4 regions of the Aliidongia dinghuensis genome follow, and region 1 is predicted to be linked to each of the others. Evidence: predicted binding sites of a transcription regulator. Region 1 holds the regulator's gene; each other region holds the start of a gene.
What was found. The regulator LexA, encoded in region 1, represses DNA repair genes until DNA is damaged. The targets are predictions, from matches to a motif close to ATGTTCTANTTTGGTTC.
Positions count from the first base shown of each region.

Region 2: the regulator LexA is predicted to act here: its motif matches at 2,262-2,278, upstream of dinB (DNA polymerase IV).
Region 3: the regulator LexA is predicted to act here: its motif matches at 3,804-3,820, upstream of uvrA (excinuclease ABC subunit UvrA).
Region 4: the regulator LexA is predicted to act here: its motif matches at 2,657-2,673, upstream of recA (recombinase RecA).

Region 1 covers NZ_BMJQ01000017.1:3,578-8,676, forward strand. The annotation lists gene trpD (anthranilate phosphoribosyltransferase) at 1-502, shown strand, start outside; gene trpC (indole-3-glycerol phosphate synthase TrpC) at 512-1,309, shown strand; gene moaC (cyclic pyranopterin monophosphate synthase MoaC) at 1,306-1,785, shown strand; gene IEY58_RS26745 (molybdopterin molybdotransferase MoeA) at 1,782-3,005, shown strand; gene lexA (transcriptional repressor LexA) at 3,146-3,868, shown strand; gene IEY58_RS26755 (ComEC/Rec2 family competence protein) at 3,862-5,099, opposite strand, start outside.
Region 2 covers NZ_BMJQ01000009.1:131,551-136,649, reverse strand. The annotation lists gene IEY58_RS17865 (solute carrier family 23 protein) at 1-625, shown strand, start outside; gene IEY58_RS17860 (RrF2 family transcriptional regulator) at 588-1,061, opposite strand; gene dinB (DNA polymerase IV) at 1,135-2,238, opposite strand; gene IEY58_RS17850 (group III truncated hemoglobin) at 2,372-2,851, shown strand; gene IEY58_RS17845 (hypothetical protein) at 2,859-3,338, shown strand; gene IEY58_RS17840 (ATP-dependent nuclease) at 3,604-5,099, shown strand, end outside.
Region 3 covers NZ_BMJQ01000008.1:314,148-319,246, forward strand. The annotation lists gene IEY58_RS17165 (EAL domain-containing protein) at 1-713, opposite strand, end outside; gene uvrA (excinuclease ABC subunit UvrA) at 870-3,722, opposite strand; gene IEY58_RS17175 (phosphoenolpyruvate carboxylase) at 3,999-5,099, shown strand, end outside.
Region 4 covers NZ_BMJQ01000014.1:193,339-198,437, reverse strand. The annotation lists gene IEY58_RS24805 (PAS domain-containing protein) at 1-867, shown strand, start outside; gene IEY58_RS24800 (TetR/AcrR family transcriptional regulator) at 874-1,446, opposite strand; gene IEY58_RS24795 (enolase C-terminal domain-like protein) at 1,540-2,619, shown strand; gene recA (recombinase RecA) at 2,742-3,812, shown strand; gene IEY58_RS24785 (phytanoyl-CoA dioxygenase family protein) at 3,949-4,983, shown strand; gene IEY58_RS24780 (NUDIX hydrolase) at 5,048-5,099, opposite strand, start outside.

The sequences.
Region 1 (5,099 bases):
GATCTTTAATCTGTTGGGCCCGCTCACCAACCCGGCTGGCGTCACGCGGCAGGTCATGGGCGTGTTCGCCGCCAAATGGGTGACGCCGCTCGCCGAGGTGCTGCAGCGGCTCGGCAGCGAAGCCTGCTGGGTCGTCCATGGCGACGGGCTGGACGAGCTCACCACCGCCGGCACCAGCCATGTCGCGGCACTCCGTCAGGGCAAGATCGAGAGCTTCACCCTGACCGCGGCCGATGCCGGCCTGCCCCAGGCGCGACGCGAGGACCTGCTCGGCGGCACGCCGGAGGAGAACGCCGCGATGATGCGGACGCTGCTCGGTGGCGCCAAGGGGCCGATCCGCGACATCGTGCTCCTGAACAGCGCCGCGGCGCTCCTGGTCGGCGGCAAGGCCGCGGACCTCCGTGCCGGCGTCAAGCTCGCCGGCGAGGCGATCGACAGCGGCGCTGCGGCCCGCGTGCTCGACCGCCTGATCGAGATCACCAATTCGACGGAAACGGCGTAGGATCTTTCCATGAGCGACATCCTGGCCGAAATCGTCGCGCGCAAGCGCGACGATCTGAAAGCCGTTAAGACGGCGCAGCCGTTCGCCACGGTCGACCGCGCGGCACGGCAGAGCCCGGCGCCGCGCGGCTTCGCCGCCGCGATCGAACGCAAGCTTGCCGCCGGCCGCTACGCCCTCATCACCGAGATCAAGCGCGCCTCGCCCTCGGGCGGGCTCATCCGGCCGGACTTCGACCCGGCAGCGCTTGCCCGCGCCTACGAGGCGGCCGGGGCTGCCTGTCTCTCCGTACTGACCGACGAGCCCTATTTCCAGGGCACCATTGCGCATCTTCAGGCGGCACGCGCCGCCGTGGCGCTGCCGGTGCTGCGCAAGGATTTCATGGTCGACCCCTATCAGGTGGCGGAAGCGCGGGCGATCGGCGCCGACTGCATCCTGATCATCATGGCGGCGCTTGCCGACGGCCACGCGGCCGAACTTGCCGCCACGGCGCACGACTATGGGCTCGACGTGCTCATCGAGGTGCACGACCGCGTCGAGCTCGACCGGGCGCTCAAGCTCGACGCCCGCCTGCTCGGTATCAACAACCGCAATCTCAAGACCTTGAAGACCGACCTCGCCACGACCGAAGCGCTGGCCGCCGCCGTGCCGCAGGACCGTGTGCTGGTGAGCGAGAGCGGCCTCAAGACCGCGGCCGATCTTGCGCGCATGAGCGCCGTCGGCGCCCGCACCTTCCTCGTCGGCGAATCGCTGCTGCGCCAGGAGGACGTGGCGCAGGCGACCTTGCGCCTTCAAGGGCTCGCGGCATGACTGATCTCACGCATTTCGACGCCGAGGGCCGCGCCGTCATGGTCGACGTCTCCGACAAGGCGGAGACCGAGCGCGTCGCCGTGGCGCGCGGCTCGATCACCATGGCGCCGGAAACGCTGGAGCGCATCCGCCGCGGCGCGGTCGAGAAGGGCGACGTCCTGTCGGTCGCCCGGCTCGCCGGCATCATGGGCGCCAAGCGCACGCCGGACCTGATCCCGCTCTGCCATCCCCTCGCCCTCACCTCCGTCAAGCTCGAGCTCCGCCTGGCGCCGGAGCGGAATGCCGTCGAGATCGAGGCGACCTGCAAGCTCAAGGGCCGGACCGGCGTCGAGATGGAGGCGCTGACCGCCGTCTCGATAGCGGCGCTGACGATCTACGACATGGTGAAGGCGGTCGACCGCGCGATGGTGATCGGCGACATCCGCCTGGTGCACAAGTCCGGCGGCAAGTCGGGCACCTGGGAGGCGCCACGATGATCTCAGTCGCCGACGCGCTCGCCCGGATTCGCGAGGGCCTGACGCCACTTGGCGCGGAGCTCATCTCGCTCGCCGACGCCTATGGCCGGGTGCTGGCCGAGGATCTGACCGCCCGACGGACCCAGCCGCCCTTCGCCGTCTCGGCCATGGACGGCTATGCCGTGCGCGCGGCCGATGTCGCGGTGCTGCCGACCCGGCTGAAGCTGGTGGGATATGTCCCGGCCGGCGGCCGACACGAGGGCACGCTCGGCCCGGGCGAGGCGGTGCGCATCTTCACCGGCGCCCGGTTGCCGGACGGCGCCGACGCGGTTGTGATCCAGGAGGATACCGAGGCCAGCGACGGCACCGTGCTGGTGCACGACACGGTCGGCGCGTTCGGCCCCGGCCGCCACGTCCGCCAGGCCGGCATCGATTTCGTCGAGGGCGAGGTCGGGCTCAAGGCCGGCCGGCGCCTGTCCGCCCGCGATGTCGGCCTCGCCGCCGCGATGAACCGGCCCTGGCTCATGGTGCACCGCCGGCCGCGAGTCGCGATCCTGCCGACCGGCGACGAGGTGGCGCTGCCTGGCGACCCGATCGGCCCGAATCAGATCGTAAGCTCGAACGGCGCAGCCTTGGCCGCGTTGATCGCGGCCTCGGGCGGCATTCCGATCCAGCTCGGCATCGCACGCGACGACGGCGCCACGCTCAAGACCATGGCGCGCGGGGCCGAAGGGGCCGACCTGCTGGTCACGATCGGCGGCGCCTCGGTCGGCGAGCATGACCTGGTCAAGTCGGCACTGGGCGAGATCGGCCTCACGGTCGATTTCTGGAAGATCGCCATGCGGCCGGGCAAGCCCTTGATGTTCGGCCGTCTGGGCGCGACTGCCGTGCTGGGCCTGCCTGGCAATCCAGTCTCGGCGCTCGTTTGCGGCATGCTGTTCCTCAGGCCCGCGCTCGAGCGGCTGCAAGGCCTGCCGGGCGACGGTCCGCTGCCCGAGCCGGCGCTGGCCGGCGCCGCCCTCGCCGCCAACGACGGCCGCCAGGACTACTTGCGGGCGCGACTCGTGCGCGGCCCCGATGGCGCCTGGGTCGCGATGCCGTTCGAGAAGCAGGATTCCTCGATGATGTCGGCGCTCGCCGGCGCCGATTGCCTGATCGTGCGCCCGCCCGCCGCCCCGGCCGTGCCGGCCGGCGCCCCAGTGGACGTCATCCGCCTTAGCGAGGGTGCTTACGCACTCTAACGTGCGGGAATGTCACCGCTTGGACACTTGACCCGACGCCAGAACCAAACTAGAACATTTAACAGTGTTTAGGTTTTGTTCCATCGTCGCCCAAGTGCCCCGGTTGGCCTGAAGCGACGCCACAAATGAGGTGCCGCGCAATGTTGACGAAGAAGCAACAGGAACTCCTGATCTTCATCAACGAGCGTCTGACCCAAAGCGGCGTCTCGCCCTCCTTCGAGGAGATGAAGGAGGCGCTCAACCTCCGGTCCAAATCGGGCATCCACCGGCTGATCAGCGGGCTCGAGGAGCGCGGCTTCATCCGGCGCCTCGCGCATCGCGCCCGGGCACTCGAGGTGCTGAAATTGCCGGATGCCTTCGCCGCCCCAACCGCGACCGTCGAGAAGGCCGCCGATCGCGGTGGCAAGTTCTCGCCGACGGTGATCCGCGGCGACTTCAAGACCGCCCTGCCCGGCACCCCGCCGGACGTCGAGGCCGAGGCGGTGCAACTGCCGCTCTACGGCCGGATCGCCGCCGGCACGCCGATCGCAGCACTCCGCGACACCAGCAACACCATCGGCATCCCGGCCGCCATGCTGACCGGCCGCGCCGAGCATTACGCGCTCGAGGTGGCCGGCGACAGCATGATCGATGCCGGCGTGCTCGACGGTGACACGGTGATCATCCAGCGCTGCGACACGGCGGACAACGGCACGATCGTCGTCGCTCTGGTCGACGAAGAAGAGGTCACCCTAAAGCGCATCCGCCGCAAGGGCGCTTCGATCGCGCTTGAGCCGGCAAACAAGGCCTACGAGACGCGCATCTTCGGCCCCGACCGGGTCAAGGTGCAGGGTCGCCTGGTCGGGCTGTTGCGCCGCTACTGAGCCGGCGCGCTTACGCTGCCCGGCGTCCTGGGCTGGGGTACCCACGGCCGGTCGCCGCGGGACGCATTCGCACTCTCGATCCGCAGCGGCTCCTCGAGCCAGAGCGCGGTTGCGCCGTAGCGGCGCAGATCGGCGAGATCGATCACGCGGGTCCGGCCAGCGCAGCGGCGCGGCGCCCGTACCAGCGACAATACCAGGTCGGCCGAGCGGCATTCTTCGTCGAGTGCCGCGACGCTGCGTACCAGTGCAATCCGCCGGCCGGGCCGCTCAAGGATGCAGCCATCGTCGTCGCAGCGGATAGCGCCATGCTCCGCCGCCTCTCCGGCCGTCGGCAGATGCCCGGCGGCGATGCCGCCGGCACTCCTGAGCCAGTTCTCGGCGGCGAGCCGGTCGGCCCGGTCCGATGACAGAAGATAGGCGTCACCTGAACGGATGGCGACGAGTGCGCCGTCGCCGGCCAGCAGCAGGTCCGGCGGCCGCGCGGTCGTGAGGCTGGCGATGCCGATGAGGATCGGCGCCAGGCCCCAGCGACGCCAGGGCGTGGTCCAGAGGGCCAGCCATAGGCCCCCGACCGTGATCGACAGCAGGCCCCAGACCGGCATCGACGGCAGGTCGAGTGCCGCACTCGGCAGGCCGGCGGTCCAATGGGCAACCCGCTCGATGAGGTCCAGCCCCCAGCCCATGGGTACCAGTCCGAGCCGTTCGAGGCCGAGCGGCATCAACAGGCAGGAGACGAGCGCCCAGGGCATGACCCAGACGCCGGCGAGCGGCACGGCGATCAGGTTGGCCGGCACCGAGAACAGCGCAAAGCGGTTGAAATGATAGATCGCGAAGGCCGCCGTGCCGAGCGTCGCGACAATCGTCGTGAGCGCGATGCCGAGCAGATGCAGGAGGCCCTGGCCGATCGGCCCGGTATCGCGCCGGAGGCCGCCGAGCCGATTACCCCAGGTTTCGTAGAACGCGATCAGGCCCAGGACCGCGGCGAAGGACATCTGGAAGCTGACGCCGACGATCGCGACGGGATCGAGCGTCATGACCAGCAAGGCGGCCCAGGCGAGGCTGCGCATGCCGATCGGCTGCCGGTCGATCAGGATCGCGAGCAGGGCGAGCGCGCACATGACGAAGGCACGCTCCGTCGGCACGGCGGCGCCGGAGATCGCCAGATAGAGCGTCGCCACCGCGAGCGCGCCGGCGGCCGCCCATTTCTTGATCGGATAGGCGAGCGCCACGC
Region 2 (5,099 bases), on a different contig from region 1:
CGATTTCGCGCCCGTTGCCGCCGCCGCCTGGTTCGGCGCACCCAACCTCACGGCCCCCCGCTTCGACGGGCAGGCGATGGTACTGATCGCGCCGGTCGCGATCGTGCTCGTCGCGGAAAATCTCGGCCATCTGAAGGCGGTCAGCGCCATGACCGGCCGCAACCTCGACGGCTATATCGGCCGGGCGTTCCTGGGCGACGGCATTGCGACCATGGTGGCGGCCTTGGGCGGCGGCACGGGTGTGACGACCTATGCCGAGAATATCGGCGTCATGGCGGTGACGCGGATCTATTCGACGCTGGTCTTCGTCGTCGCGGCGGCCATCGCGATCGTGCTGGGTTTCTCGCCGAAATTCGGCGCGCTCATCCTCACCATCCCGGGGCCTGTGCTGGGCGGGCTCTCGATCGTCGTGTTCGGCCTGATCGGTGCCACGGCCGGCCGCATCTGGGTCGAGAACCGCGTCGACTTCGCCGAGGCGCGCAATCTCGTCACGGCCGGCGTCGGCCTGACGCTCGGCGCCGGCGACCTGGCGCTCAAGCTCGGCGGCTTCTCGCTGGGCGGCATCGGCACCGCGACGTTCGGCGCGATCATCCTCTACCAGCTGCTGCGGCGTCGCCCGGCATGATGGGGGGCGTGATGCCGAGCAGGGAGCTGAGCGCCGTGCGCGGCGCCAGCAGGTCGGTGAGCGTGTATCCGTCGAGCACGGCCAGGAACGCCTGCGTCGCGTCATAGAGCGCGTGGGTCAGCACGCACGGCCCCTGGATCCGGCAGAACCGTTCCTCGCCAAGGCAGCCGATGACCGCCAGGTCCTCCTCGATGCTGCGCACGACATCGCCGATCCGGATCGTCTCCGGCCGGCGCTTCAAGCGCATGCCGCCGTGCTTGCCGCGGATCGTGTCGAGATAGCCGGCCTTGCCCAGCCGATGCACCACCTTCATGAGATGCGCCTTCGAGATCGCGAAGGCATCGGCGATCTCCTGGATGGTCGAGAGCGCCTCATCCTTCGCGCCGACATAGATCAGGACGCGAAGCGCGTAGTCCGTCTGCAGGTTCAGTTTCATCAGGATCGGCCGAAAACTATATCTTGGATGTATTAATTGGCGATCGCGCGCCGGCAATCAAGCAATGCCGCCTTCAAGCGCGCCCCAGATCGAGATCGAGCTGATCGGTCTCGGCGCCGTCGGCCCGATCGAGGTTCGAGGCGGCAAAGTTCGAGACCGTGACGCCGAGCAGCCGGATGCCCTTTGGCGTGGGCAGCGTCGAGCGGACAAGCTCGAGGCTGACCGCGATGAGCCCGTCGTGAGAGGCGACCGGCGCTGCGAGCGTGCGGCTGCGCGTCGCCTGCTGGAAGTCGGCATATTTGATCTTCACCGTCACGGTGCGCCCGAAGTCCTGCGCCTTCTCGCACCAGTCCCAGACCTCCTCGGCCATCTGACGCACGCCGGCCTCGATCTCGGCCGGCTCGACCAGGTCGTGGGCGAAGGTCGTCTCCGAACCCGAGGATTTGCGCGGCCGGTTCGGCACGACGGGACGGCCGTCCTCGGCGCGCGAGATCGCATAGTACCAGGGGCCCGACTTGCCGAACTTCTCCTGCAGGAAGCTCAGCGACTGGCGCCGGAGATCGGCGCCCGTGAAGATGCCGAGCCGGTTCATCTTCTCGGCGGTCACGGGGCCGACGCCGTGGAACTTCTTGACCGGCAGCGCCTCGATGAAGCCGGGGCCATGCTCGGGCGGGATCACGAACTGGCCGTTCGGCTTGCGCTGGTCCGAGGCGAGCTTGGCCAGGAACTTGTTGTAGGAGATGCCGGCGGAGGCGGTGAGGCCGGTCGCCTCCAGGATGCGGGCGCGGATCTCGGCCGCCGTGGCCGAGGCGGTCGGCAGGCCGCGCCGGTTGGCGGTGACGTCGAGGTAGGCCTCGTCGAGCGACAAGGGCTCGATCAGCTCGGTATAGTCGGCGAAGATCGCGCGGATCTGGCGCGACACCGCCCGATAGACCTCGAACCGGGGCGGCACGAAGATCAGGGCCGGACACTTGCGCAGCGCGGTCGTGGACGGCATGGCCGAATGCACGCCGAAGGCGCGCGCCTCGTAGCTGGCCGCGGCGACCACGCCGCGCTTCGCGCCATAGCCGACCGCGACCGGCCGGCCGCGGAGCGCCGGGTCGTCGCGCTGCTCGACCGACGCGTAGAACGCGTCCATGTCGACATGGATGATCTTGCGGACGGCGGTCTCGGCCATGGTGCCGGCACTATAGCATGCCGGAACAAAATGTGAACGAAGGCTGTCAGCCGAAAGCTCTTGCAAGTTCGGCAATACCATAACATATAGGCGCTATAACATATAGATCGCGTATATCTTAAAGAGGCGAACCATGATTCCCGTGTCATCCCACGTCGAGCGGCGGGCCGAAGTGACGGAGCGCATCCGGGCCGAGACCGGCATCGACGAGGCGATGATCGCGGCCCTCGTCGACGGCTTCTATGCGCGGGTGCGCGAGGATGCGATCCTCGGCCCCGTCTTCGCCGCCCGGATCGCGAGCTGGCCGCCGCATCTCGAAAAGATGCGGCGCTTCTGGTCGTCGGTGGCACTCATGAGCGGGGACTATCACGGCCAGCCGATGCGGCTCCATGCGCCGCTGCCGATCGATGCCGCCCATTTCGACCGCTGGCTCGCCCTGTTCGAGGCGACGGCGCGCGAGCTTTGCCCGCCCAAGGCGGCGGAGCATTTCATCGAACGCGCCCGGCGCATCGCCGAGAGCCTGGAACTCGGCATCGCGGTCAATAATGGCGTGCTGCTCGGCACGGGCGAGCGCTATCGGCGAGGCAACGAGCCCGCGCCCGCGCAGGATTGACGCCCGCATGGATGACGTCGCGATCGCCCGGGCACTCCATGTCGCCGCCGTCGTCCTCTGGATCGGCGGCGTTGCCTTCGTGACCACAGTGGTGCTGCCGCTCGTTCGGCGCGTCCGGGACCCGGCTGAACGGTTCGCGCTGTTCCACGCGATCGAAGGCCGCTTCGTCTGGCAGGCGCGCGCCGCCATCCTCGTGGTGGGCTTGAGCGGCCTCTACATGCTCGACCGGCTCGATCTCTGGGACCGGTTCACGACCGCCGCCTTCTGGTGGATGCACGCGATGGTGCTGCTGTGGGCGGTCTTCGCGTTCGTGCTGTTCGTGGGCGAACCGCTGATCTTCCACCGCTGGCTCGATCGGCATGCCTTGAGCGAGCCGGACCGCACCTTCGCCCTGTTGCACCGGCTGCATTGGCTGCTGCTCATCGTCAGCATGCTGACGGTGCTGGCGGCTGTCGCTGGCAGCGCGGGGATGGGGCTTCTTCCTTAAGGTGAAAGCCCGATCGCCGTTGGCTGGTTTCGAGCCTATCTGGTCACAAGGTGGAATTCGGCCAGATCTCGAAGGCCGATATCGGTTGGCGTTACCGCGGGTGGTTCAGCACCCATGCTGGTAGGTGGCCACGAAACTGGTGTGCCAGTAATCTACCGTTCAAGAAGTCTGGTGACGTCAACCATCGACGATATCGACCATAGAAAATATGATCGAATAAAGTATATAGAGCCGTAAGCCCACAGGTAGCTCAAGAAGAGAAGACATGACTCAGGAAGCCTCGAACGTGACCGAACTTGATGCATCGACACGGCGGGTGCGTCCAGCCCTGTTCTTCGAATCGATCACCTTTTCCGATGGTACCATTCTCACCTTCGATCAGGACGATATCGTGGTTTTTGTGGGCCCTAACAATGCTGGAAAAAGCGCTACGCTGCGAGAGCTTGAGTCGTGGGTAGGTTTTCCCCGCCCTGGAGTGGTCATAACATCTGCCACCACGAGAAAGGCCGGCACTGTTGACGACTTGCGAGCCTTCCTTGAACAAAATTCCCAAAAATCTGGTAATGCTGAGAGTCCCCATTACGGCGGTATCGGCTACAACATCAATGAGCGAAATCTTCATTATTTTGACCAGGTAGGTGATCGACGTCCCGTCGCTCCGTTCTTCGCGAGGCGGTTGCCGACGGAAACCCGGATAAAGGACTCTGATGCAGCACCTGCAATCGCTTTGTTCCAGAGCCCGCCGACTCACCCGATCCATATGTTGCTGATGGACAAGAACCTCACCGCCGACATTAGCGCAAAGTTTCGTCACGCTTTCGGGCAGGATTTAACGCCGTTCCGCGCAGGAGGAAGCAGCTTCCCCCTATATGTGGGCACCAAGCCTGTCCTCAAGACAGGCATGGATGAACTATCTCGCGAATTTATTGAAGAATTACAGCGCACGAATGTCCTGCTCGACAATCAAGGCGATGGGATGCGCAGCTTTGCGGCTGTTCTTCTCCATGTCCTGGCCGCGAGGACACACTCAATCCAGTTTCTGGATGAGCCTGAAGCCTTCTTGCATCCCCCACAGGCACGCCTTCTCGGTAAGTACATTGCGGAAAGTCGTCGAGAAGAATCTCAACTCTTCATTGCCACACATAGCGCTGATATTCTCGACGGGCTCATTGAAGGAGGCTCAAGCAAGGTCAGAATCATCCGACTAAGGCGGGACGGTAAAGTAAACCGTGTTAAGGAACTTGGGAAAGATCAAACGCAAGCTATTTCAAAAGACACTTTGACTCATTTTTCGCGTGTTTTCGATGGTATATTCTTTGAGCATGTCATCATCTGCGAATCGGATGCGGATTGCATGTTCTATCAGTCCATTCTCAGTCTGCGTTCGATTTCCAGTGATCGGCGACCCGATGTCCTATTTGTTCATACTGCGGGCAAGCACCGCATGGCGAAATTGGCGGATACATTGCGCGCGCTGGACGTGCCCGTGTCGGTTGTCGCTGACATTGACGTTTTGAACGAAGAGAACACCTTCAAAAGACTTATCGAGAGCCTTGGAGGTAATTGGCCTGACATTCGCTCACATTGGAAAGCCATCTCGGATGCCGTGATCTCGCAAAGACCGCCCTTGAATGCTGGTCAAGTGACGAGCATGATTGCCAAAGAAATCGATGGCATGACGGGAGTGGGTGAATTTCCTTCAGATAAGGAAAATAATATAAAGAGGATATTCAAGACTATATCACCTTGGAGTGCTTTAAA
Region 3 (5,099 bases), on a different contig from region 1:
AGCATGCGCTTGTCGAGCGTCTCGGTCAGGTACTGGAACAGCCAGCGATTGGCGAGGATGTCGTAGTTCGGCAGGACGAGCTTCTGCAGGTCGCCGATCGAGATGAACAGCTCGCGGAACAGCGGTTGCGGCGGCTGGGTCGTCAGGATCGCGAATACGGCCTGCCGGCGCAGCAGGTTCGAAAGATCGGCCTTGGCGATGATGTCGATGAGCTCGCCCAGGCGATGGGCATTGATCGGCGTCTTGGAGGTCTGCCCGGTGCCGGCGATCTGCGCCAGGCGCTTCTGGCGCCGCTGGGCATCCTCGTAGAGCGCCTGGGCGGACGCGCGCAGGTCGTCATACTGACGTTCCAGGTCGTACCAGGTGCAGAAACCGTCTGTCTCGTCGCTGTCCTGGACCAGGGGATCGTCGGTGAACAGGTAGCGCAGGCGCATCACCGCTTCGTCGATCTCGCTCGGATGGACGTCGCGATAGATGAAGAACAGGTCCTGGTTCGCCAGCTGGAACAGCTGGCCCTCGAACGCCCGTACCTGATTCTCGAATGTGCTGGCGGCGATACGGAGGTGATGGTCGCGACGGTTCTCGGAGCGGAGGCGGGACAGATGGACATGCACCGCACGCCGGCCGTTGCGATGGCGCGACAGCCGATCGACCTGCTCCAGGAGCCGGTACTCCTGGTCCGTTGAAATTTCTTCCTGTGCTGACCTGGACATCTTGCCTCATGCGCGGGTGCCGTCGCGGACGAGCGGAAATCGGGAGTGGCCCCGCTGAGCGGCATTGGACCCTATTTGTATTAACTCCTTCTAAACCTTGTCACGGCAACCGCTCGCGCCAGGCTGGATTGCGCGGGGCGCGGCGCGCCGGGCGCCCTAGGCGCGCCGTCGCTTGTCCGCCGCGGCGCGCGCGAGATAGGGCGCGAGGTAGCGTCCGGTGTAGCTCTCGGCCACCTCCGACACCGCCTCGGGCCGGCCCTCGGCCACGATCCGGCCGCCGCCGGCGCCGCCTTCAGGGCCGAGGTCGATCAGCCAGTCGGCGGTCTTGATGACCTCGAGATTGTGCTCGATCACCAGCACCGTATTGCCCTGGTCGACCAGCGTGTGCAGCACTTCGAGCAGCTTGCGCACGTCCTCGAAATGCAGGCCCGTGGTCGGCTCATCGAGGATATAGAGCGTCTGGCCGGTAGCACGCCGCGACAGTTCCTTGGCGAGCTTGACGCGCTGCGCCTCGCCGCCCGACAGCGTCGTCGCCGACTGGCCGACATGGATATATCCCAGGCCGACCTGCTCGAGCGTGCGGAGCTTGTCGCGAATCGACGGCACCGCCTTGAAGAACTCGGCGCCGTCCTCGACCGTCATGTCGAGCACGTCGGCGATCGACTTGCCCTTGAACGTGACCTCGAGCGTCTCGCGGTTGTAGCGCCGGCCCTTGCAGACGTCGCACTGCACATAGACGTCGGGCAGGAAATGCATCTCGATCTTGATGAGCCCGTCGCCCTGGCACGCCTCGCAGCGGCCGCCCTTGACGTTGAACGAGAAACGGCCGGGTGCGTAGCCGCGTGCCTTCGCCTCGGGCAGGCCTGCGAACCAGTCGCGGATCGGCGTGAAGCAGCCGGTATAGGTCGCCGGGTTCGAGCGCGGCGTGCGGCCGATCGGCGATTGGTCGATGTCGACGATCTTGTCGATCCGCTCGATGCCATCGATCCGCTCGTGCGGCAGCGGCTGCTCGCGCGCGCCGTTCATGCGCTTGGCGAGAGCCTTGTAGAGCGTCTCGATGATGAGCGTCGACTTGCCGCCGCCCGAGACGCCGGTCACGCACGTGAAGGTGCTGAGCGGGATCTTGACCGAGACGTTCTGCAGGTTGTTGCCGCGCGCGCCGACGATTTCGAGCGCCTTCTTCTTGTCGATCCGGCGCCGCTGGGCCGGCACGGGGATCGAGCGCTCGCCCTTGAGGTAGAGCCCGGTCAGGCTCTTCGGATGGGCCATGACCTCTTCGGGCGTGCCGTGCGCGATGATCTCGCCGCCGTGGGCACCCGCCGCCGGCCCCATGTCGATCAGATGATCGGCGGCGCGGATCGCGTCCTCGTCATGCTCGACCACCAGCACCGTGTTGCCGATGTCGCGGAGCCGCCGCAGCGTCGCCAAGAGCCGGTCGTTGTCGCGCTGGTGCAGGCCGATCGACGGCTCGTCCAGCACATAGAGCACGCCGGTCAGGCCCGAGCCGATCTGGGACGCCAAGCGGATGCGCTGGCTCTCGCCGCCGGACAGCGTCGCCGACGCGCGCGCGAGCGTCAGGTACTCGAGGCCGACGTTGTTCAAGAACCCCAGCCGCTCGTTGATCTCCTTCAGGATGCGATAGGAGATCTCGGCATCCTTGGGCGAGAGCGTCTTGGTCAGTTCCGCGAACCAGCGGCCGGCCTCGGCGATCGAGAGGGCCGTCACTTCCGAGACGTGCTTGCCGCCGATCTTGACCGCCAGTGCCTCGGGCTTGAGGCGCGCACCACCGCACGCCTCGCAGGTCTGCTGGTTCTGGAAGCGCGAGAGCTCGTCGCGGATCCAGGCGCTGTCCGTCTCCTTCCAGCGCCGGTCCATGTTGGGGACGATGCCCTCGAACGGCTTCGAGGTCGTGTAGTTGCGCAAGCCGTCGGCATAGGTCAGAGGCACGATCTTGCCATCGGAGCCGAACAGGATGACCCGGCGCGCCTCCTCGGGCAGCTCGGACCAGGGCGTCTTCATGCTGAAGTGATAGTGCTTCGCCAGGCTTTCGAGCGTCTGCGAGTAATATTGCGACGTCGAATTGGCCCAAGGCGCGATGGCGCCGTCGGCCAGCGACTTGCGCTCGTCCGGCACGATCATGTCCGGATCGAAATACATCTTGGCGCCGAGCCCGTCGCAGGCCGGGCAGGCGCCGAATGGGTTGTTGAACGAGAAGAGCCTGGGTTCGATCTCGTCGATGGTGAAGCCCGAAACCGGGCAGGCGAACTTGGCCGAGAAGGTCGTGCGCTCGCCGCCGTCGGCATTCTCGGCAATGAGCAGCCCGTCCGAGAGCTCGAGCGCAGTCTCGATCGAATCGGCGAGCCGGTTGCCGAGCTCGCCCGACACCACGACGCGGTCGACCACGACCTCGATGTCGTGCTTCAGCTTCTTGTTGAGCGCCGGCGCCTCGTCGATGTCATAGAGCGTGCCGTCGATCTTGACGCGCTGGAAGCCGCGCTTCTGCAGATCCTGCAGCTCCTTCTTGTACTCGCCCTTGCGGCCGCGCACGACCGGTGCCAGCAGCAGGAGGCGCGTGCCCTCCGGCATGCCCAAGATCCGGTCGACCATCTGGCTCACCGTCTGGCTCTCGATCGGCAGGCCGGTCGCGGGCGAGTAGGGCACGCCGATGCGGGCGTAGAGCAGGCGCAGATAATCGTAGATCTCGGTGACCGTGCCGACGGTCGAGCGTGGGTTCTTCGACGTCGTCTTCTGCTCGATCGAGATGGCGGGCGACAGGCCCTCGATCGAATCGACGTCCGGCTTCTGCATCAGCTCGAGGAACTGGCGGGCATAGGCCGAGAGGGACTCGACATAGCGGCGCTGGCCTTCGGCATAGATCGTGTCGAACGCCAGCGACGATTTACCAGAGCCCGACAGGCCGGTGATGACCACGAGCTTGTCGCGGGGAATATCGACGTCGACGTTCTTGAGGTTGTGCTCGCGGGCGCCGCGCACGCTGATCTGCTGCATCAGGGGAGTCTTCCGTTGGGGAACGCGCACTATATGGCGCGGCCGGCCAGGAAATCGACTCAAGCCTGCTGCGCGGAATGGGAACAAAACGTGATCAACGTACAGCAGGTGACAACCGCTGCCAATGATCTTTAGCCCCACGGTTAGGTCGCAGGCTTGCGTGCGTGCACTGCACAATGCGATAAGATAGAATGTTTCAAAAATTGGTACCGTGAGAAACCAATGCTTGCCGATTCAGGGGTTGAAAGAGCCGATATCGATCGCGTGCAACGCAGCATGCTGGCGTCGCGTCTGCGGGCGCTGCTTGCCAGCTCGACCGCGTCGACTGCGGACGGCGCTACCCTCGAACGTCTGCTGCGCGAGCGACTCTTCGTGCTGGCCGAGCAAGCGGAGATCGACCCGTTCGGCAACCCGATCCTGCTCATGGCGCTCGAGTTCTCGCGCATGATGGATGGCGGCCAGGCCTCGGCGGGTGCCATCGACCAGCTGATCCAGCGCCTCTCGGTCAAGTCCTTCGCTGACCGGGTCGACCGGCAGGTGCGCTATCTGGGCGACATGGACCCGCAGGGGAACGCGCTCGCCATCGCCGCCGTGGTGCGTGCCGTGGCCGGAACGCCGCTTCTGCCGTTCGAGGCGTTTCGCACGCGCATTGAGCGCGTGGTGCTGGGCATCGTGCTGACCGCACACCCGACCTTCGGCATGCCGGTCGAGCTGGCGCGGGCGCTCATGCGCATGGCGAGCGGGCGAGACGAGGCAGGCGGCCCGCTGGGATCCACTGCCGGTGCCGAGACGCTGCGCGAGGTGATGAATGCCGAGCACCTGCCGCCCCAGGACCTGACGCTCGCGGTCGAGCATGAGTTCTCGGTCGAGGCGCTCGGCCATATCCAGGCGGCGCTCGACCGGGTGAACGAGATCGTGCTCGACGTCGCGGCCGAGCTCTACCCGGAGCGCTGGACCGAGCTGCGTCCGAGCCTGATCACGGCGGCCTCCTGGGTCGGCTACGACCTCGACGGCCGGACCGACATCGCCTGGAGCGATACGTTCGCCAAGCGCCTGGGGGTGAAGCTCGCGCAGTTGAAGCGCCATCGCGCGGCGGCTCAGCGGCTGGCCGCGGTGGAGAAGCCGGTCGCAGCGGCGCTGGCCCCCGCCGTGGAGCAGCTCGACCGGGCGATCGCCATGGTCGAGCGCGAGCAGGCGGTGCTCGCCACCGTCTCGGGCCATCCGGAGCGGGTCGGCGAGCTCTCCCACCTGTTCGTCGAGGGGCGGGACGCGGGCCTGGTGTCGGCAGCACCCCTGCGCGCGGCGGTCGCGGCGGGGCTGGCGGCGAGCGAGGACCGGGTGGTGCGGCGCGACCTCGTGGCGCTCGACGCGAGCCTG
Region 4 (5,099 bases), on a different contig from region 1:
GAGCTCAAGATGGTCCAGGGCCGCAATCTCGGCATGGTCCGCGTCGACCAGGGCCAGCTCGAGCAGGTGATCATCAATCTCGCGGTCAACGCGCGCGACGCCATGCCGGGGGGTGGCACGCTCGTGATCAAGACCTCGAACGTCGAGCAGGCGCAGCCGATCCAGCGCGAGCTCGAGATCATGCCCGCCGGCTCCTACGTGCTGATCGAGGTGACTGACAACGGCACCGGCATTCCGCGCGAGATCATGGCGCGCATCTTCGAGCCGTTCTTCTCGACCAAGGAGGTGGGCTCGGGCACCGGGCTCGGGCTCTCGACCGTCTACGGCATCGTCAAGCAGACCGGCGGCTTCATCTTCGTCGACAGCACCGTCGGCGTCGGCACGCGCTTCTCGATCTATCTGCCGCGTCATCAGCGCAAGGAAGGCGAGGCGCCACCGGCGTCGACGCTCGATCCGCTCGAAGTGGCGGCGCCGCGCGATCTCACTGGTGCCGGCACGATCCTGCTGGTCGAGGACGAAGATCCGGTGCGCCTGTTCAGCGCCCGCGCGCTCCGCAACAAGGGCTATACGGTGGTCGAGGCGAAGAGCGGCGAGCAGGCGTTGCAGATCATCCAGAACGGCACCGAGCCGATCGACCTCATCGTGACCGACGTGGTGATGCCGCGCATGGACGGGCCGACGCTCATCAAGCAGGTGCGCGAGAGCCGGCCCCACATGAAGGTCGTGTTCATTTCGGGCTATACCGAGGATACCTTCCGCAAGCGCATCGGCGACGACGCCGGCATCCATTTCCTGGCCAAGCCCTTCTCGCTGAAGCAGCTCGCCTTCAAGGTGAAGGAGATCATGGGCGATCTTGGCGAGGGCTGAGTCTGATCAAGTGCCGAGGATCATGCGCCGCGCCGCCGCCGCTGCGGTCGCGGCGTAGCTCCGGTCGCCGCTGATCAGCATCATCGCCTGGGTGCCTTCGAGCAGCAGCATGACCGTTCGTGCGCCGGCGCGAGGCGCCGCCGCACCATGGCGTTCGAACGCTGTCGTGAGCCAATCCTCGATCGCCGCCTTGTGCCGTGCCGCGACGGCGCGCGCCGGGTGGCCCGGCAGGTCGGCCAGTTCCATGACGAGCCGTGTCATGCCGGCGCCGGTCCAGCGCCGCTCGCGCGACCAGCGCTCGAGTGCTGCGAACAGCGCATCGAGGAACTGGCCGAGATCGGCGGCCGCGAGCGGTTCCGCCCATTCGGCGATACGGCTGAGGGCCAGCGCGTGCTGATGGTCGAGCACGGCAGCGAGCAGCGTGTCCTTGCTGTCGAAATGGTAATAGAGCGTGCGCTTGGTGACGCCCGCCGCCTCGGCGACCCGGTCGATCCCGACGCGCCCGAACCCCTCCGCATAGAACAGGTCGTAGGCGGCCTCCAGGAGCCGCTGCCGCGTCGCCTCCGCCGTGCCGCGCATGGGGGATCCTCTTCGTATACCGACGAGTGAGTGTATCGAGCCACGCGCGTGCGGCTAAGCCTCAATCCTCTGGTTCGAGCGAAGGAGAGGGTGATGGGCGATAGGCTGGAGATCCGCAGCGTCACGGCACGGCCGGTCATGGTGCCGCTCGATCGGCCGGTGCGCACCGCCGCGGGCGACATCCCGGCGACGCCGCTGGTGCTGATCGATGTCGCGACGACGGCCGGCGTCATCGGGCGCAGCTATCTCTTCGCCTATACCAGGCCGGTCCTGGTGCCGCTCGCCCGGCTGGTGAGCGAGATCGGCGCGGAATTGACGGGGGCCGCCGTGGCGCCCGCCCTGCGCATGCGCGCGCTCGAGCGGCGCTTCCGGCTGCTGGGCTTGCAGGGGCTAGTCGGCATGGCAATCGCCGGGCTCGACATGGCGTTCTGGGACATCCTGGCGCGCGCCGCCGACCTGCCGCTCGCAAGCCTGCTCGGCGGCGCGCCGCGGCCGATTCGCGCCTATGCCAGTTTCGGCATCATCGATGTCGCGGCCGACGAGCGGGTGATCCTAGACGCGGTCGCGGCCGGCTTCCAGGGCCTCAAGATCAAGGTCGGCGGCGCCGACTTCGCGCGCGATCTGGCCGACATCGCCGCCGTCCGCACCATGATCGGGCCCGGCATCGCCCTCATGGTCGACTATAACCAGTCGCTCGACCCGACCGAGGCACTTCGGCGTGCGGCGGCGCTCGCCAAATTCGACCTGACCTGGATCGAGGAGCCGGTCGCGGCCGAGGATCTGGCGGGCCACGCGCGCGTCCGGGCCGGCTCGCCCGTGCCGGTGCAGACCGGGGAAAACTGGTGGTTCCCGCGGGCGGCGGCGGACGCCGTCGCCGCCGGCGCTTCGGACCATGCCATGCTCGACGTCATGAAGATCGGTGGTGTTACCGGCTGGCTCGAAGCGGCGGCGCTGGCCAAGGCGGCGTCGCTGCCGGTGTCGAGTCACAGCTTCCTCGAGGCGAGCGCCCATCTGCTTGCGGTGACGCCGACGGCGCTCTGGCTCGAACATCTCGACAAGGCATCCCGGTTGCTGGAGCGGCCGCTTGCAGTTGAGCGCGGTTGCGTGACGGCCCAAGGGCCGGGACTCGGCCTCGAATGGAACGAAATGGCGGTCGACCGCTTGCTCGTGTGACGCCCGGCAAGGCACTCCAAAGATCGTTTCGCGCGAAATGTTCCTATTGTGTTCCGGAACAAAGCATGTACAGTGATGCGCGTTGCATCGCCGAGAGGCCTATGGAATAAGGGGACCGGGCAATGTCGCAGACCGTTCTGCGCCTGTTGGATAAGGCTGAGATGGACAAACAGAAGGCGTTGGAATCGGCTCTCGGCCAGATCGAACGCGCGTTCGGCAAGGGTTCGATCATGAAGCTCGGGTCGAAGGAAGCGGCGCTCGACATCGAGGTGGTCTCGACCGGGTCGCTCGGCCTCGACATCGCGCTCGGCATCGGCGGCCTGCCGCGCGGCCGCATCATCGAGATCTACGGGCCCGAGAGCTCCGGCAAGACGACGCTGGCGCTCCATGTCATCGCCGAGGCGCAGCGGACCGGCGGCACCTGTGCCTTCGTCGACGCGGAACATGCGCTCGATCCGGGTTACGCCCGCAAGCTCGGCGTCAATATCGACGACCTGCTGATCTCGCAACCCGATGCCGGCGAGCAGGCACTTGAGATCGCCGACACGCTCGTGCGCTCCGGCGCCATCGACGTGCTGGTCGTCGACTCGGTCGCCGCCCTCGTGCCGCGTGCCGAGCTCGAAGGCGAGATGGGCGACAGCCACATGGGCGTGCAGGCGCGGCTCATGAGCCAGGCGCTGCGCAAGCTCACCGGCTCGATCTCCAAGTCGCGCTGCATGGTGATCTTCATCAACCAGATCCGCATGAAGATCGGCGTGATGTTCGGCAATCCGGAGACCACGACCGGCGGCAACGCGCTCAAGTTCTATGCCTCGGTCCGCCTCGACATCCGGCGCATCGGCGCCATCAAGGAGCGCGAGCAGGTCATCGGCAACCAGACCCGCGTCAAGGTCGTGAAGAACAAGATGGCGCCGCCATTCAAGGTCGTCGAGTTCGACATCATGTACGGCGAAGGCGTGTCGAAGCGCGGCGAACTGATCGATCTCGGCGTCTCGGCCGGCGTGGTCGAGAAGTCGGGCTCGTGGTTTTCCCACGACGGCCAGCGCATCGGCCAGGGGCGCGAGAACGCCAAGCAATATCTGAAGGACCATCCGGAGACGGCGGACGCCATCGAGCGGGCGATCCGTGGCAATGCCGGCCTGGTCGCCGACGCGATGCTGGTGACATCGCCGGACGGTGGCACCGACGAATAGCCGACTCTGGTACTGGATCGAGCGGCCCGCACCGGGAAACCGGCGCGGGCCGTTTCTTTTTGGGCGTGTGCCGCTCGACGATTGACGTCTAGTGATTGAATTCGGACACTCGGGCCCTGACGCCAAGGGGACGAGCATGGGCGGCGATCGGGCGATACCGGCGCTAGCGGCGCCTGAGGACATGGGCAGCCTCGGCATCATGCACCTGAAACGCCTGTGGTCGCGGCTTGCGCGCGAGCGGTTGGGCCAGCGGGACGGCGCTGCCGACCATCCGCTCGACCAGGTCGCACTCTACGGTCTCGATCTCGGCCTGCTCGAAAGCCTGCGTTTCCTCAACGACGGCCATGATTTCGCGGCGTTCGAGCGCTGGGTGCTGGAGGCCAACGGCGGCGCGCTCGATCCGGACCGGGTGCGTCGGGTCAATGATGCGATCGTCCGGATGACCGGCGGGGTAGGGGATCCGGCCCTGGAACTGCTGATGCCGGCGCCCGTGCTGGGTGCGGACCAGCTCGCTGGCTGGGAGCGTGACGGGTATGTCGTGCTTTCCGACGCGGTCGACGAGCCGACGCGGGCTGCGGTCGAGGCGGCGCTGTGGCAGGCGCTCGATGCGGCGCCCGATCGGCCGGCCAGCTGGTATGGCCGTGACCACGGCCACAGCATCTGGACGAACCTCGTTCACCATCCGGCCCTTCGTGCCGTCCGCCGCGCGCCGCGCATTCGCGCCGCCTTCGCCCAGCTCTGGGGCACCAACGACCTTTGGGCGACGGCCGACCGCGCCGGCTTCAATCCGCCGGAACGGCCGGGCTGGCAATTTCCGGGGCCGCATCTGCATTGGGATACCAGCATCGCGTTGCCCATGCCGTTCGGGCTGCAGGGCATCCTCTATCTGACCGACACGATGGCGGAGCAGGGCGCCTTCACCTGCGTGCCGGGCTTCCAGCACCGGCTCACCGATTGGATCGCCGCTCTGCCGTCTGGTGCCGATCCGCGGCAGCTCGACGATGAGATCCGTGCCGCGGCGGTGCCGATTCCGGGCAAGGCCGGCGACCTCATCATCTGGCACCACGCCCTGCCGCACGGCAGCAGCCCGAACCGCACCGACCGGCCGCGGCTGGTCCAGTACCTGACCCTGTTCCCGACCGGCCGCCACGACGAGCGGCCATGGGTTTGAGCGAAGCGCTGAAACCTCTCGTATTCCTGCGAAAGCCGCCCTTCGGCTCGGCATGGTTGCGCCTTTAGCGTTCGCCGCGCACCAAGCTGCCCCGCAGACCCTCGGCGAGGGCCAGA